DNA from 4 places in the Pseudomonas sp. GW823-FHT02C05 genome. Region 1 is predicted to be linked to each of the others. Evidence: predicted binding sites of a transcription regulator. Region 1 holds the regulator's gene; each other region holds the start of a gene.
What was found. Region 1 encodes FliA, which starts transcription of late flagellar genes. Its sites were predicted from a motif close to CTAAAGTTTNNNNNNNNNNNGCCGNTAA; they were not measured.

Region 1 (3,251 bases):
CTCGACCAGTTGTTCGGACAGTTGCTCTAGAATCTCGCCGGCCTCAACCAGGAAATCCTGAAGGATCTCTTCATCGGCGCCGAAGCTCATTAATGGGTGCTCCTAGAATCCAAGGCTGGAAAGCAAATCGTCTACATCGTCCTGACCGGACATAACGTCTTCCCGTTTATCGGCATGAATCTGCGGACCTTCACCCTTGGCGAGATGTTTTTGCGGATCTTTTTCAGCGAGGATCGATTCACGGTCATGTTCGATACCGGCGAAACGATCGACCTGGCTGGCCATCAAGACGAGTTTGAGCAGATTGCTTTCGACTTCCGTGACCAACTGGGTCACACGCTTGATCACCTGACCGGTCAGGTCCTGGTAATCCTGCGCCAGCAGAATGTCGTTGAGGTGGCCGGAAACGGTACGGGTTTCCTGTTCGCTGCGCGTCAGGAAACTGTCGACCCGGCGCGCCAGCTCGCGAAACTCTTCAGCGCCGACCTCGCGCCGCATGAAGCGCCCCCAGTCTGCGCTCAAGGCCTGGGCTTCAGTGCTCAGGCCGTTGACCAGCGGGGTGCTGCTCTCCACCAGGTCCATGGTGCGGTTGGCTGCGGCTTCCGTCAGCCGGACCACATAGGACAGGCGCTCAGTGGCATCCGTGATCTGTGAAACTTCCTCGGCTTGCGGCATGTGCGGGTCAATCTGGAAATTGACGATCGCGCTATGCAGCTCGCGGGTGAGCTTGCCCACTTCCTGGTACAGGCCGCGGTCACGGGTCTGATTGAGCTCATGGATCAATTGCACCGCTTCGCCGAACCGGCCCTTTTCAAGGCTCTCGACCAGTTCCAGCGCATGTTTTTTCAGGGTCGACTCAAAGTCGCCCAGTGAAGATTCGTTATGCTCCATAGCTCCCCCGTGGCGGAATGGCTACGCGTCTCAACCGATGCGTTCGAAGATTTTTTCGATCTTCTCTTTCAACGCCTGAGCCGTGAATGGTTTGACGACATAGCCGTTTACGCCGGCCTGGGCAGCTTCGATGATCTGCTCGCGCTTGGCTTCAGCAGTCACCATCAATACCGGCAGGTGCTTGAGTTTTTCATCGGCGCGCACGTGGCGCAGCAGGTCGATACCGGTCATGCCCGGCATGTTCCAGTCCGTTACCAGAAAGTCGATGCTCCCGCTGTTGAGTACCGGAATGGCGGTAGTGCCATCGTCGGCCTCGACCGTGTTGGTGAATCCCAGATCACGCAACAGGTTCTTAATGATCCGCCGCATCGTTGAAAAGTCATCAACGATGAGGATTTTCATGTTCTTGTCCAATTCGACCTCCAAGCAGTCTTAAACGCATCCAGCACCTGAACGCGCCATTCAATCAATCCGGCATAACACACAACGACTGCATGGAGCACATACTGCAAGACCGGTGCAGCGCTTGCTTCACCGGTCCTGAACGCAGTGTCCCCACACTGCCTGTCAGCGCGCTCGCCACTCCCCCAAACGCCCCCGCAAACGGGCTGCGCACTGGCTGTGTAACTGGCTGACCCGCGATTCGCTGACCCCCAGGACCTCACCGATTTCCTTGAGGTTCAGCTCTTCGTCGTAGTACAGCGCCAACACCAGTCGCTCGCGCTCCGGCAAATTGGCAATCGCATCCGCCAACGCGGCCTGGAAGCGTTCATCCTCCAGGTCTCGTGACGGCTCGAGATGAGCACTGGCGCCATCCTCATGCAGCCCTTCATGCTCGCCGTCCTGCAACAGGTCGTCGAAACTGAACAGGCGACTGCCCAAGGTGTCGTTCAAAATCCCGTAATAATCGTCGAGACTCAATTGAAGTTCGGCCGCAACTTCATGATCTTTAGCGTCACGACCGGTTTTAGCTTCAATTGCGCGAATCGCATCACTGACCATGCGCGTATTACGGTGCACCGAACGCGGTGCCCAGTCGCCTTTACGAACCTCGTCGAGCATCGCCCCACGGATACGGATACCCGCGTAGGTTTCGAAACTCGCCCCCTTGCTCGCGTCGTATTTGGTCGACACTTCGAGCAAACCGATCATCCCGGCCTGAATCAGGTCTTCTACCTGAACACTGGCCGGCAACCGCGCCAGCAGGTGATAGGCAATACGCTTGACCAGAGGCGCGTAGCGCTCGATCAATTCGTACTGGCTGTCACGCGCCGACTTCTTGTAGAGGTTGTAGCCACTGGCAGTCATAGCACCGGTCCCGCTGTTTGATGCACTAGCCGCTCGACAAAAAACTCCAGATGCCCGCGTGGGTTCGCCGGCAACGGCCAGGTATCGACTTTTTGCGCGATGGCCTTGAACGCCAATGCACACTTCGAACGAGGAAAGGCTTCATAGACCGCACGCTGCTTTTGCACGGCCTTGCGTACGCTTTCGTCGTAGGGAACTGCGCCGACGTATTGTAAGGCCACGTCCAGGAAGCGATCCGTGACCTTGGTCAATTTTGCAAACAGGTTGCGACCTTCCTGAGGGCTCTGAGCCATGTTGGCCAGGACCCGGAAACGGTTCATGCCGTAGTCGCGGTTGAGCAGCTTGATCAGCGCGTAGGCGTCCGTGATCGAGGTCGGCTCGTCGCACACCACCAGCAGTACTTCCTGGGCCGCGCGGACAAAGCTGACTACCGAGTCACCAATACCCGCAGCGGTGTCGATCACCAGCACATCGAGATTGTCGCCGATATCGCTGAAGGCCTGGATCAGGCCAGCGTGCTGCGCGGGGCTCAGGTGCACCATGCTCTGGGTGCCCGAGGCGGCCGGTACGATGCGGATGCCTCCAGGGCCCTGGAGCAGCACATCGCGCAGTTCGCAACGACCCTCGATGACGTCGGCCAGGGTATGTTTGGGAGTCAGGCCCAGCAGGACATCGACATTGGCCAGTCCCAGGTCGGCATCCAGCAGCAAGACCCGCCGGCCGAGCTCAGCCAGAGCCAGGGACAAGTTCACTGACACATTAGTCTTGCCGACGCCACCTTTGCCGCCGGTCACCGCAATCACCTGTACGGGATGCATGCTGCCCATGTTCTTTCTTTACCTTGTCTTACTTAGACGGGGCCACATAACTGGCTGCGCGTTCACCATTGGAACAATGCATGGCAGACCATCGATGTAGATACACTGCAATCTATTCATGATTACCTCAGCCAACCCGTTTGGACGGGCTGTGGTAAAGGTCAGCGAACATGTCGGCCATGGCTTCCTCGCTGGGTTCTTCCTGCATCTGTACGCTTACCGCGCGACTCACCA
Region 2 (3,251 bases), on a different contig from region 1:
TATCGAGTTGTACTGGCTGGCGGCCGCTGATCACGATCTCAAGCCCCTGAAGGCCTCGGGTTTCAGCCATGAGCAGCATCTGGAATCTGCGGCGCTCAAGGTTGCTGCCTTCCTGAAAGCGTTGAGCTGATCCTGCAGGAGCGAGCTTGCTCGCGAAGCGTTCACCCGGCCTTCGAATTTGGAGCGCGGTGAAGATTTATCGCGAGCAAGCTCGCTCCTACGGTTGTCGGTTGGATTTGCGGGCATAAAAAAACCGGAAGCCTTGGCTTCCGGTTTTTTGTTGCCGGCCCTAGGGGCTTAGCGGTTGAAGCGCTCCACCAGCGAGTACTGGGTGTGTGCGGTGCGGGTCAGCGCTTCGCTGAGCTCGGCCGAATGCTGGGCCTGCTCCGAAGTCTGGTCCGCCAGTTGCGCGATGGTGCTGATGTTGCGGCTGATCTCTTCGGCCACCGAGCTTTGCTCTTCGGTGGCGGCAGCGATCTGGGTGGTCATGTCGGTGATGTTGGCCACCGCTTCGCTGATGCCCACCAGTGCCTGGTCGGCTTCCAGCACCCGGGCCACGCCTTCTTCGGCCTGACGATGACCGGCGTCCATGGTCTGCACGGCGGTGGCGGCTGTCTGCTGCAGCTTGGCGATCAGGGTATGGATCTGCCCGGTGGACTCACTGGTGCGCTGTGCCAACTGACGCACCTCGTCGGCCACCACGGCAAAGCCGCGGCCCATTTCACCGGCACGGGCGGCTTCGATGGCCGCGTTCAGGGCCAGCAGGTTGGTCTGGTCGGCAATGCCCTTGATCACGTCGACAACGCCGCCGATTTCGTCACTGTCCTTGGCCAGTTGGGTTACTGTCAGCCCGGTTTCGCCCACTACCACCGACAGGCGCTGGATGGCTTCGCGGGTTTCGCCGGCGATATCGCGGCCACGGCCGGTCAGGCGATTGGCTTCCTGGGTTGCGTCGGCGGTGCGTTGCACGTGGCTGGCCACTTCCTGGGTGGTGGCGGCCATCTGGTTGACCGCGGTGGCCACCTGTTCGGTCTCGACCCGTTGGCGCTCCAGGCCGCTGGAGCTGTTGTGGGCCAGGGTGTCGGACTGGCGGGCCTGCTCGTTGAGGTGCTCGGCCGTGTCCTGCAGGCGGGTCAGGCAGGTCTTCAGGCGCGCTTCCTGGCTCAGGATCGACATCTCCAGGCGGGCTTGGGCGCCGCGGCTGTCGGTGTACATCTGAGCGATCAGCGGGTCGGAGGTGGTCTGCTCGGCCAGGCGCAACAGGCGCTTGAGGCCGCGCTGCTGCCAGCTCAGGCCCAGCAGGCCCAGGGGCACCGAGAGCGCGGCGGCCAGGGCGAAGCCCCAGTGGGAGTTGAGCCAGGCACCGATCATGAAGCTCAGCTGGCTGACCAGGATGAACGGCAGCCAGTCCTGCAGCACAGGCAGCCACTTGTCACGCTTGGGAATGGCCGACTTGCCAGTGTTGATGCGCTGGTAGAGGGCTTCGGCGCGGCGCACCTGTTCGGCGGTGGGCTTGACCCGGACCGACTCGTAACCTACCACCTGGCTGCCTTCGAAAACCGGTGTCACATAGGCGTTGACCCAGTAGTGATCGCCGGTCTTGCAGCGGTTCTTGACGATGCCCATCCATGGCAAGCCTTGTTTCAAGGTGCCCCACATGTGCGCGAACACCGCCGCCGGCACATCAGGGTGACGTACCAGGTTGTGCGGTGCGCGAACCAGTTCTTCACGGGAGAACCCACTGATCTCGACAAAGGCGTCGTTGCAGTAGGTGATCACGCCTTTGGCGTCGGTGGTGGAAATCAACCGTTGTTGAGCCGGGAAGGTACGTTCGCGCTGAGTGACAGGCTGGTTATTACGCATGGTTTTTCAATCCGCAAGGCTTTGATAGGTTGTCGGCCGCTTCAACCGATTATTGAAATTATTTTTCAATAATCGGCTCTGGGTCTCATTGGCAGAATGTGTCGCTTGCAAAAAGCGCCGGCAGGTTTCAGCCGGCGTTGGCGAGGGGCTAATCATTGACCTTCTTCCTTGGCAGTCAATAGTCCTGAAGTACTGGTTTGGTAAAACAGCTGGCGGGTTATCCGGCCAGCATCGGGTAGGTGAACAGGCCGAAATGCAACAGGTTGAGACCGAAGTGAGTGGCTATCGCCGCCCCCAGGCCGCCAAAACGATAGGCCAGACCGTAGCCGACGCCGGCGATGCCTGCCAGTAGGGTCCATTGCCACCCCGCGCCCAGGTGCACCAGGCCGAACAGCAGCGCCGCGCACAGCAGCGCCAGGTTCTCGCCGTAGGGCAGGGCCTTGAAGCGCCGGCTCAGGCCACCCTGGATATAGCCGCGGAACAGCGCCTCTTCCACCAGGGTCACCAGCAGCAGGTTGTTCAGCACCCAGAGCCAGGCCTGCTCCGGCCATTTCGGCGCCCAATTGATCATGCCCAGCAGCAGTGCGCCGCCCAGTGCGGCTACCGCACACAGAGCCAGGGCCACGGCGGTGGCATACAGCGACAGGCGCAGTGAGCGCCGCCCGACTATCCACGGGCATACCAGCAGCAGCCAGAAGCCGATCAGCGGCTTGTCCTGATTCAGGTACAGGGAGAAGGGCACGGCATCGTCGGTGAAGCGTTGCGGGTCGATGGCCCGGCCATTGTAGAACCCGGGCAGCCAGTGCATGGCCAGGGCCAGGGCGAGCACCACGAACAGGCCGTGGCCCAGGTACTGGCCGACGCGGCTGCGTTGCTGGCGCACGGCAAAGCCGGCAGCCAACAGCAGCAAGATCGACAGGGCGGCCAGCAGGCCCAGTTGCCCGTAGCTCAGGGCCAGTGCGTAGCCAATGGAAAGAAGTGCCAGGTACATCCATGGCAGAGCGGTCATGGGGAATCCTTGTTGCGTAAGAATGGGTATTGCAGAGACGTAGTACTGCGCCGGATCTGTAGTCGCCATTGCGACCGGTGAGTCAGATTTGGCGGGCGCGCAGTATAACCACCTCGTCCTGGCACGGCAGCCCAATGCAAAACACCGCCCGAAGGCGGTGTTTTTTTCAGGCAGCGTCAGGAGGCAATCAGTTGCCGCAGAACGTAGTGCAGGATCCCGCCGGACTTGAAGTATTCCACTTCATTCAAGGTATCGATGCGGCACAGCACCTCGATCTTCTCCTGGCTGCCATCCTCACGGGTGATCACCAGGGTCAGGTTCATCCGCGGCGTCAGTTCCGTACCGCTGAGGCCGAGAATGTCCAGGGTTTCCTTGCCGG
Region 3 (3,251 bases), on a different contig from region 1:
AGCCGGCGCCTGGCCCAGCTGAGTGTGCTTGGGGTCGACGAAGCGCGCCCCGGGAATATGCCCGGTTGCATAGCGGGCAGCGCTGGTCAGGTCGACCAGGATCAGTTCGCGGGCGTTCAGGCGGGCGAGCAGGTCGCTCGGTTCAATGACCAGCGGCAAGCCAGAGAAGTCAGACATGTCAGGTCCCCAGGGCGCAAAGGGAAGGATTGTAGCGCAAGCGTCATTGGCTGCGGTTGGTAAAGCTGTGCAAGGCTTTTTCGATGCACTGGGCGGTCTTGCCGAAGGCCTGGACGCTGATTTCCGAGAACGGCACGCCGCCCTGGTCGGCGATCGCCAGCATCAGTACCCGGCCATTGCACGACAGTGAGCGGATCAGCAGGTGTTCGCCGCGAAACAGCTGGCGCAGCGAGCTTGGCAGGTGAGGGGCGAACTGGGCCCGGTTGGCCGGGGTCAGGCGGATCTGCGCGGATTTTTCCAGCAGGCGTTGCAACAGCGGGCTCTGCTTGGCCTGCAGGGTCAGGCTGGCCGCTTCCCTGGGCAGGCCGTAAAGCTGTTGCACTCGCAGGTGGCTCAGGCTGCGATCGACCATCAGCAGCATGACCCGATGCATGCCGCATGCCGCCAGGGCATCCCGGGCAAAGCCGGTAAGGTGCACGGCGTTGGTAAAGGGGCTGGGGTCCAGCAACAGTTCGCCGCAGAGCTTGCGCCACTTGGCCAGTTCCAGTGCGGTGGGCGCCGGGGCTGGTTGCTCGCCGTGATGCAGGCGTCGGGCATCCCAAGGCCAGAGCAGGGCCTGGGCCGGGTGCCAGAGATCGGGCTGGGTGTCGTTGCGGGCGCTTTGTGCTGCCTGTTGGTGCAACTGTTGCTGGACCTGGTCCAGGGGGATCTGCAGATAAAGAGCGGTAAGGTTCTGCCAGCGCCGGCCATGGGGACTGTTCCAGGACTGTTGCGCCGCCAGCGCCAGGCCGTTGGCCAGCAACACAGTGTTGGCCGGCTGGTTCAGCCAGCGCCGCAGATCCGGTTCAGCGTCCAGGCGTTGTTGCTGGCGCAGCGGGTTGTCGCTGTCGCGGGCAATCAGCATGACCTTGGCCAGCAGGTGCTGCTCCTGGGTCAGCAGGCGATAGCCCTGCTGGACCCAGATCGGCAGGTGCCAGGCCAGGACCAGGGCCTGGCACATTTCCATCAGCCGCACTCCGAACAGTTGCAGTTCAACGTCGTGTGCGGATTCGTGCTTGTAGATGACCCGCAGTTCCCACTCTTCCAGCAGCTTGGGATAGACCAGGGCCATGGCCCACAGCGGCGAGAGAAACAGCAGGCTGCCCCAGTGGATGTCCTGCCAGAGTCGCGCCAGGCGTCCGGCAAAGAAGCCATTGGCTTGCTGGCTGGCGTGCTGGCTGATCAGCTGGAACTGGCGCAATGCCTGGGGGATCTGCTCTTCAGGCAGCGTCGGCAGTTGCTCGAGCAACTCCTCGGTACGCTTGAGGCCCAGGCGGTTGACCGCGATCTCCAGGTTTTCCGCCGGTTCGCTCATGCTGCCGTGGGAATGCCGGTTGGCTTCGCGGATCACGCTCAAGGCCAGTGCCGGGCTGTTTTGCATCAGATCGACAATCTCCCGCAGCGAGCTGCGGTTGTTGGCAATGGCGCGGCAGACCCGGTCATGGCTGGCCTGGGGCACCGGCAGGCGCACGCCATTGAGGAGCTTTACCCAGGCGTCGAGAGAGGCGGGCGGAGAATGTGGGACGCTGGTTTCATTAGACATGGTCGGGCGCAATCATCGTCTGCTGTGAACACGCCCAGAGCGGGCCAAACTGGCTTTTCGCCTTAACTGGCTATAGTCTGGCGCAGTTTTGCCGATAAGTAGAAGAAGAGTTTTAAGAACTTCCGAATATGACCTTGAACCCGACTCAATAAGTACTCCCCTACCTATGGCTAAAATTATCGGCATCATCGTCGTATTCGCGAGCGTGCTCGGCGGATACGTGCTTTCCCACGGCAAAATCGCGGCACTGATCCAGCCTTTCGAAGTGCTGATCATCGGCGGCGCAGCCTTTGGCGCATTCCTCCAGGCCAACCCGGGCTACATGACGATGCACGTCGTCAAGAAATCCCTGGGCATGTTCAGCTCGCGCTTCACCCACACCTTCTACCTGGAAGTGCTGGGCCTGATCTACGAGATCCTCAACAAGAGTCGTCGCGAAGGCATGATGGCCATCGAAGGCGATATCGAGGACGCCGCGGCCAGCCCGATTTTCGCCAAGTACCCTGCGGTGCTCAAAGATGAACGCATGACCGCCTTCGTCTGTGACTATCTGCGCATCATGTCCTCCGGCAACATGGCTCCCCACGAGCTGGAAGGCCTGTTCGACATGGAGCTGTTCAGCCTCAAGGAAGACCTTGAGCATCCATCCCATGCGGTCAACGGGATTGCCGACGGCATGCCCGGTTTCGGTATCGTCGCGGCGGTATTGGGGATCGTGGTGACCATGGCTTCCCTGGGCGATGGCGACCAGAAGTCCATCGGCCTGCACGTAGGTGCGGCGCTGGTGGGTACCTTCTTCGGTATTCTCGCGGCCTATGGCTTCTTCGGCCCGCTGGCCCACTCCCTGGCCCACGACGCCAAGGAAGAACTGAACGTCTACGAAGCCATCAAGGCGTCGCTGGTGGCCTCGGCTTCCGGCATGCCGCCGTCCCTGGCCGTGGAGTTTGGGCGCAAGGTTCTGTACCCGGCGCACCGTCCTAGCTTCGCCGAGCTGGAACAAGCGGTTCGCGGTCGCTAAGTCATGGAAAATAATCAGCCGATTATCATCAAGCGCGTCAAGCGCTTCGCTGGCGGACATCACGGGGGCGCCTGGAAAATCGCCTTCGCCGACTTCGCCACGGCGATGATGGCGTTCTTCCTAGTGTTGTGGCTGCTGTCCACGGCCACCCCGGAACAGAAGATCGCCATCGCCGGTTACTTCAAGGATCCGATCGGCTTCTCGGAAAGCGGTACGCCCTACATCATCGACCTGGGCGGCTCCCCTGAGCTGGCGCCGGACAACACCCTCAACCCCGAGATCAAGTCCCAGCCACAACCGGACAAGGTCACGGTGGATGCCGACCAGGTGGAGGGCATGGCCGAGCAGGTCGAGCGCGAGCGTCTCGAGTTGCTGTTGCAAGAGTTGCAGAACAAGGTTGAAGAAAACCCGCAACTGCAGAAGTTCAAGGACCAGATCCTCTTCGAGATCACCCCGGACGGCTTGCGGATCCAG
Region 4 (3,251 bases), on a different contig from region 1:
TGCGGTAGCAGCGGCCGCCGTTGGATTCGTCGAGGGTGGGCAAGCCGTTGCTTTCCCAGGCGATGCGTACGCCTTCATGAAAGCCTTCAACGCGAAACGGTTCGCCTGCGAGCAGGAAGCGTTCACCGTCGCGGGGGATCATTTCGTCGAGGGCGATCATGTTGCTATCGCGGTCCACTTCCACCAGATAGCTTTGGAAGCGCTGGCTACGCTCGTGGAAAGTGATGATCAGCGGGTCATGGCTCTCTTGCAGCAACCGCAGGTTGGAAGAGATCTCCAACGCAGTGGTGAGCACCTTGGGTGGCTGCGGAGTATCTTCCGCATTTGAGGCGTTGAACACGGTTCATCAATCTCCAGACAAAATACAACTACACGCAGGAGCCAGCATTTTGCCAGCATGTTTCACGGCTTGGTAGCGCGCGCTCATTTTTTGGGTTTAAGCCTGACTGAGTGGGCGTGGCTTCGCAAGCATTGAGGTAGAGCCGCGGGCGTCGTATAGGGCAGGAGGTTCGCCACCATTGAGGATTTTCAGCTGGTTGGCGGTGGTGGCCTGTTGGATCTGGATCGAGCGACCATTGAGCTCGTTGGCAGCTTGGCACTCGGCAAGCAATTGGGTCAGGACATTGCTCTGTTCGAGCAATTGCGCGCCCAGGCTGGAGTGGCTGGCCAGTTGCTCGAGCCCCTCGCGGTTGGTCGGCAGGTTCAGGCTGGCAAGAATTTGCGTGCGCTTACGGCCATGCTGTTCCAGCAAGATGACCAAGGCTTGCTTCTGCGCCAGGATATCTTCCAGCAGCGGCATGTCGCGGCCGTGGAGGGCGATAGACTCGGCGCGTAGCAGCTCCAGCAAGTGTTGCGCTGGAGCAAGGTCATCGTTGATCAATTGCAGTAGGTTGGTGTCGTGCATGGCTGGCCTTGGGGATTAAGCGTCCAAAAGCCTGGCGCAAGCCTGGGGCTAGCGCTGGGCTTCGAAGTTAAGCAGTTTGCTGGCTACGCGGTTGCTGTCGACCTTATAGCTGCCATCGGCAATCGCTTGCTTCAACTCGGCCACCCGGGCTTTGTCGACGGCAGGCTGATCACGCAGCTTGTCAGTGACTTTCTGCAACTGTTGAGCCTCATTGCTCAGGTGTACCGATTCCCCGCTTTTGCTGGTCTCGGCGGCGGTTGTCAGCGGCGTGGATTTGCCGGCATCACCGGTTTCCTTGCTGGTGCTGGTACGCGTACTGCCTGTCAGTGAAGGGGAGCTGTTTAAACGGCTGAAGTCGATGACCATGATGAAGTAAACCTCTGGGTATTTGGACGCTTGCCATGTTTTCGGCCATACCCTGAAAAACTTTAGGCTCGATTGTCGACAAACCAGGTCAGGTATCTGCGACCCTTTATCGGCCACAGTTTAGGGAACGCACGGCTTGAGCGCCAGCTATCTACATGGCCACTTCCACTTGCCCTGGCGCCGTGATGCGGGCCTTGATCACTCGTTGCGAATTGAGATTCTTGACCCGGATCTGTTCGCTCATGCCGCCGTTGGACAGCGCCTCGCCCGGCATCCGTACATTCAACGTGCCGCTGCGTGCCGATATCACCACTTGATCGCCCTTGCGCACGACTTCCGCCTGCTCCAGATGGGCCAGGGTAACGAGCTGGTCGGCGACCATTGGTCGGACAAGTTTCTGACCAATGGCTTGGTCCACTGAGGTGAGGTAGCCCTGATTGTTCTGGCTGATGTCCCGTTCGCGCAGCACCACGTCTTCCGGTTCGATGATGCCGGCGCGCTTGAGCGGGCGTGCAGTGGTGACCACCTCGCGAAACAGCTTGACCTGCGCCGGCACGAATACCGTCCATGGCGAGGCGCCTTCGCAGCGCACTTTGACGGTGACCCGCCCCAGCGGTTGGGCCGGGCTTTCCAGGTTGGCTGTCAATTCCTTGTCGCAATTGGGCATGCGCATGCGCGGGTCCAGCTGGTTGACCTGGATTTCATAGCGACCTTCCGTTTGACTGGTGGCCAGGTAGTCTTCTACCGTGAATTCAAGAAACCCTTGAGTGACGCCGATAAGAAGATCAGGCAGGGTGACCGAATCAGCAACGGCAGGGTTGCCGGGGTTTAAAATGCACAAAGCCGACAGCCCGCACAGCAAAGTGCGGTAGCGGGATGTCAGGCGTCGGAAAAATGTCGTTTTGGCGTTCATAACAGTTAAAAAGCAAGCGCCGTGCCGTTTAGCAATGAGCGTGCGTCGGATCTTAAAGCTTTGGGGAGTCTGGGCATGGCTGGTGTAATGGATTCGGTGAACCAGCGCACGCAATTGGTTGGGCAGAATCGACTAGAGTTGTTGCTGTTCCGTCTGGACGGTGGGCAGCTCTACGGGATCAACGTATTCAAGGTTCGCGAGGTGCTGCAATGCCCTAAGCTGACCCTGATGCCCAAATCCAGTCCTGTGGTGTGCGGTGTCGCGAATATACGAGGGGCAACCATTCCGATCCTGGATCTGGCAATGGCTACGGGTTCTGGTGGCCTGCAGGACCAGAGCAATCCGTTCGTCATCATCACTGAGTACAACACCAAGACCCAGGGTTTCCTGGTGCGCTCGGTGGAGCGCATCGTCAACATGAACTGGGAAGAGATCCATCCGCCGCCCAAGGGGACCGGACGCGATCACTACCTGACGGCGGTCACTCGGGTGGACAACCAGTTGGTGGAAATCATCGACGTGGAGAAGATCCTGGCGGAAGTCGCGCCGACCTCGGAGGCGATCTCGGCAGGAGTGGTGGATGTCGAAACCCAGCACAAGGCTGTTTCCCTGCGGGTGCTGACCGTCGATGACTCGTCGGTGGCACGCAAGCAGGTCACCCGTTGCCTGCAAACCGTAGGTGTCGAGGTAGTGGCATTGAATGATGGCCGGCAAGCGCTGGATTACTTGCGCAAACTGGTGGACGAGGGCAAGAAGCCGGAAGAGGAATTCCTCATGATGATTTCCGACATCGAGATGCCCGAAATGGACGGTTACACCCTCACGGCCGAGATACGTAATGATCCACGCATGCAAAAGCTGCATATCATCCTGCATACTTCGTTGTCAGGGGTGTTCAATCAGGCGATGGTGAAGAAGGTCGGTGCCGATGACTTCCTTGCCAAGTTCCGCCCTGATGACCTGGCATCCCGGGTAGTCGACCGGATCAAAGCAGCAGATCACAGCTAAGGGCACTCGCCCTGGCGGACATAAGATTTAAGAGGCGGCAGCATTGTCTACGGGTAATTT

Region 2: a site for FliA is predicted at 1,893-1,920, ahead of AC1RGE_RS31325 (methyl-accepting chemotaxis protein). Genes of this name have one in related genera too.
Region 3: a site for FliA is predicted at 1,830-1,857, ahead of motA (flagellar motor stator protein MotA). Genes of this name have one in related genera too.
Region 4: a site for FliA is predicted at 1,309-1,336, ahead of flgM (flagellar biosynthesis anti-sigma factor FlgM). Genes of this name have one in related genera too.

The regions. Positions count from the first base shown of each region.
Region 1 is NZ_JBXAJU010000002.1:1,022,473-1,025,723, reverse strand. Features, by position in the region: gene AC1RGE_RS15760 (chemotaxis protein CheA) at 1-90, opposite strand, end outside; gene AC1RGE_RS15755 (protein phosphatase CheZ) at 103-891, opposite strand; gene AC1RGE_RS15750 (chemotaxis response regulator CheY) at 922-1,293, opposite strand; gene fliA (RNA polymerase sigma factor FliA) at 1,459-2,199, opposite strand; gene fleN (flagellar synthesis regulator FleN) at 2,196-3,026, opposite strand; gene flhF (flagellar biosynthesis GTPase FlhF) at 3,145-3,251, opposite strand, start outside.
Region 2 is NZ_JBXAJU010000007.1:252,014-255,264, forward strand. Features, by position in the region: gene AC1RGE_RS31320 (alpha/beta family hydrolase) at 1-130, shown strand, start outside; gene AC1RGE_RS31325 (methyl-accepting chemotaxis protein) at 298-1,863, opposite strand; gene AC1RGE_RS31330 (CPBP family intramembrane glutamic endopeptidase) at 2,081-2,872, opposite strand; gene acnA (aconitate hydratase AcnA) at 3,049-3,251, opposite strand, start outside.
Region 3 is NZ_JBXAJU010000005.1:495,122-498,372, forward strand. Features, by position in the region: gene rhdA (thiosulfate sulfurtransferase) at 1-177, opposite strand, end outside; gene AC1RGE_RS27405 (HDOD domain-containing protein) at 221-1,759, opposite strand; gene motA (flagellar motor stator protein MotA) at 1,926-2,777, shown strand; gene motB (flagellar motor protein MotB) at 2,781-3,251, shown strand, end outside.
Region 4 is NZ_JBXAJU010000003.1:701,060-704,310, forward strand. Features, by position in the region: gene AC1RGE_RS19625 (flagellar brake protein) at 1-340, opposite strand, end outside; gene AC1RGE_RS19630 (flagella synthesis protein FlgN) at 437-904, opposite strand; gene flgM (flagellar biosynthesis anti-sigma factor FlgM) at 953-1,270, opposite strand; gene flgA (flagellar basal body P-ring formation chaperone FlgA) at 1,422-2,183, opposite strand; gene AC1RGE_RS19645 (chemotaxis protein CheV) at 2,259-3,191, shown strand; gene cheR (protein-glutamate O-methyltransferase CheR) at 3,235-3,251, shown strand, end outside.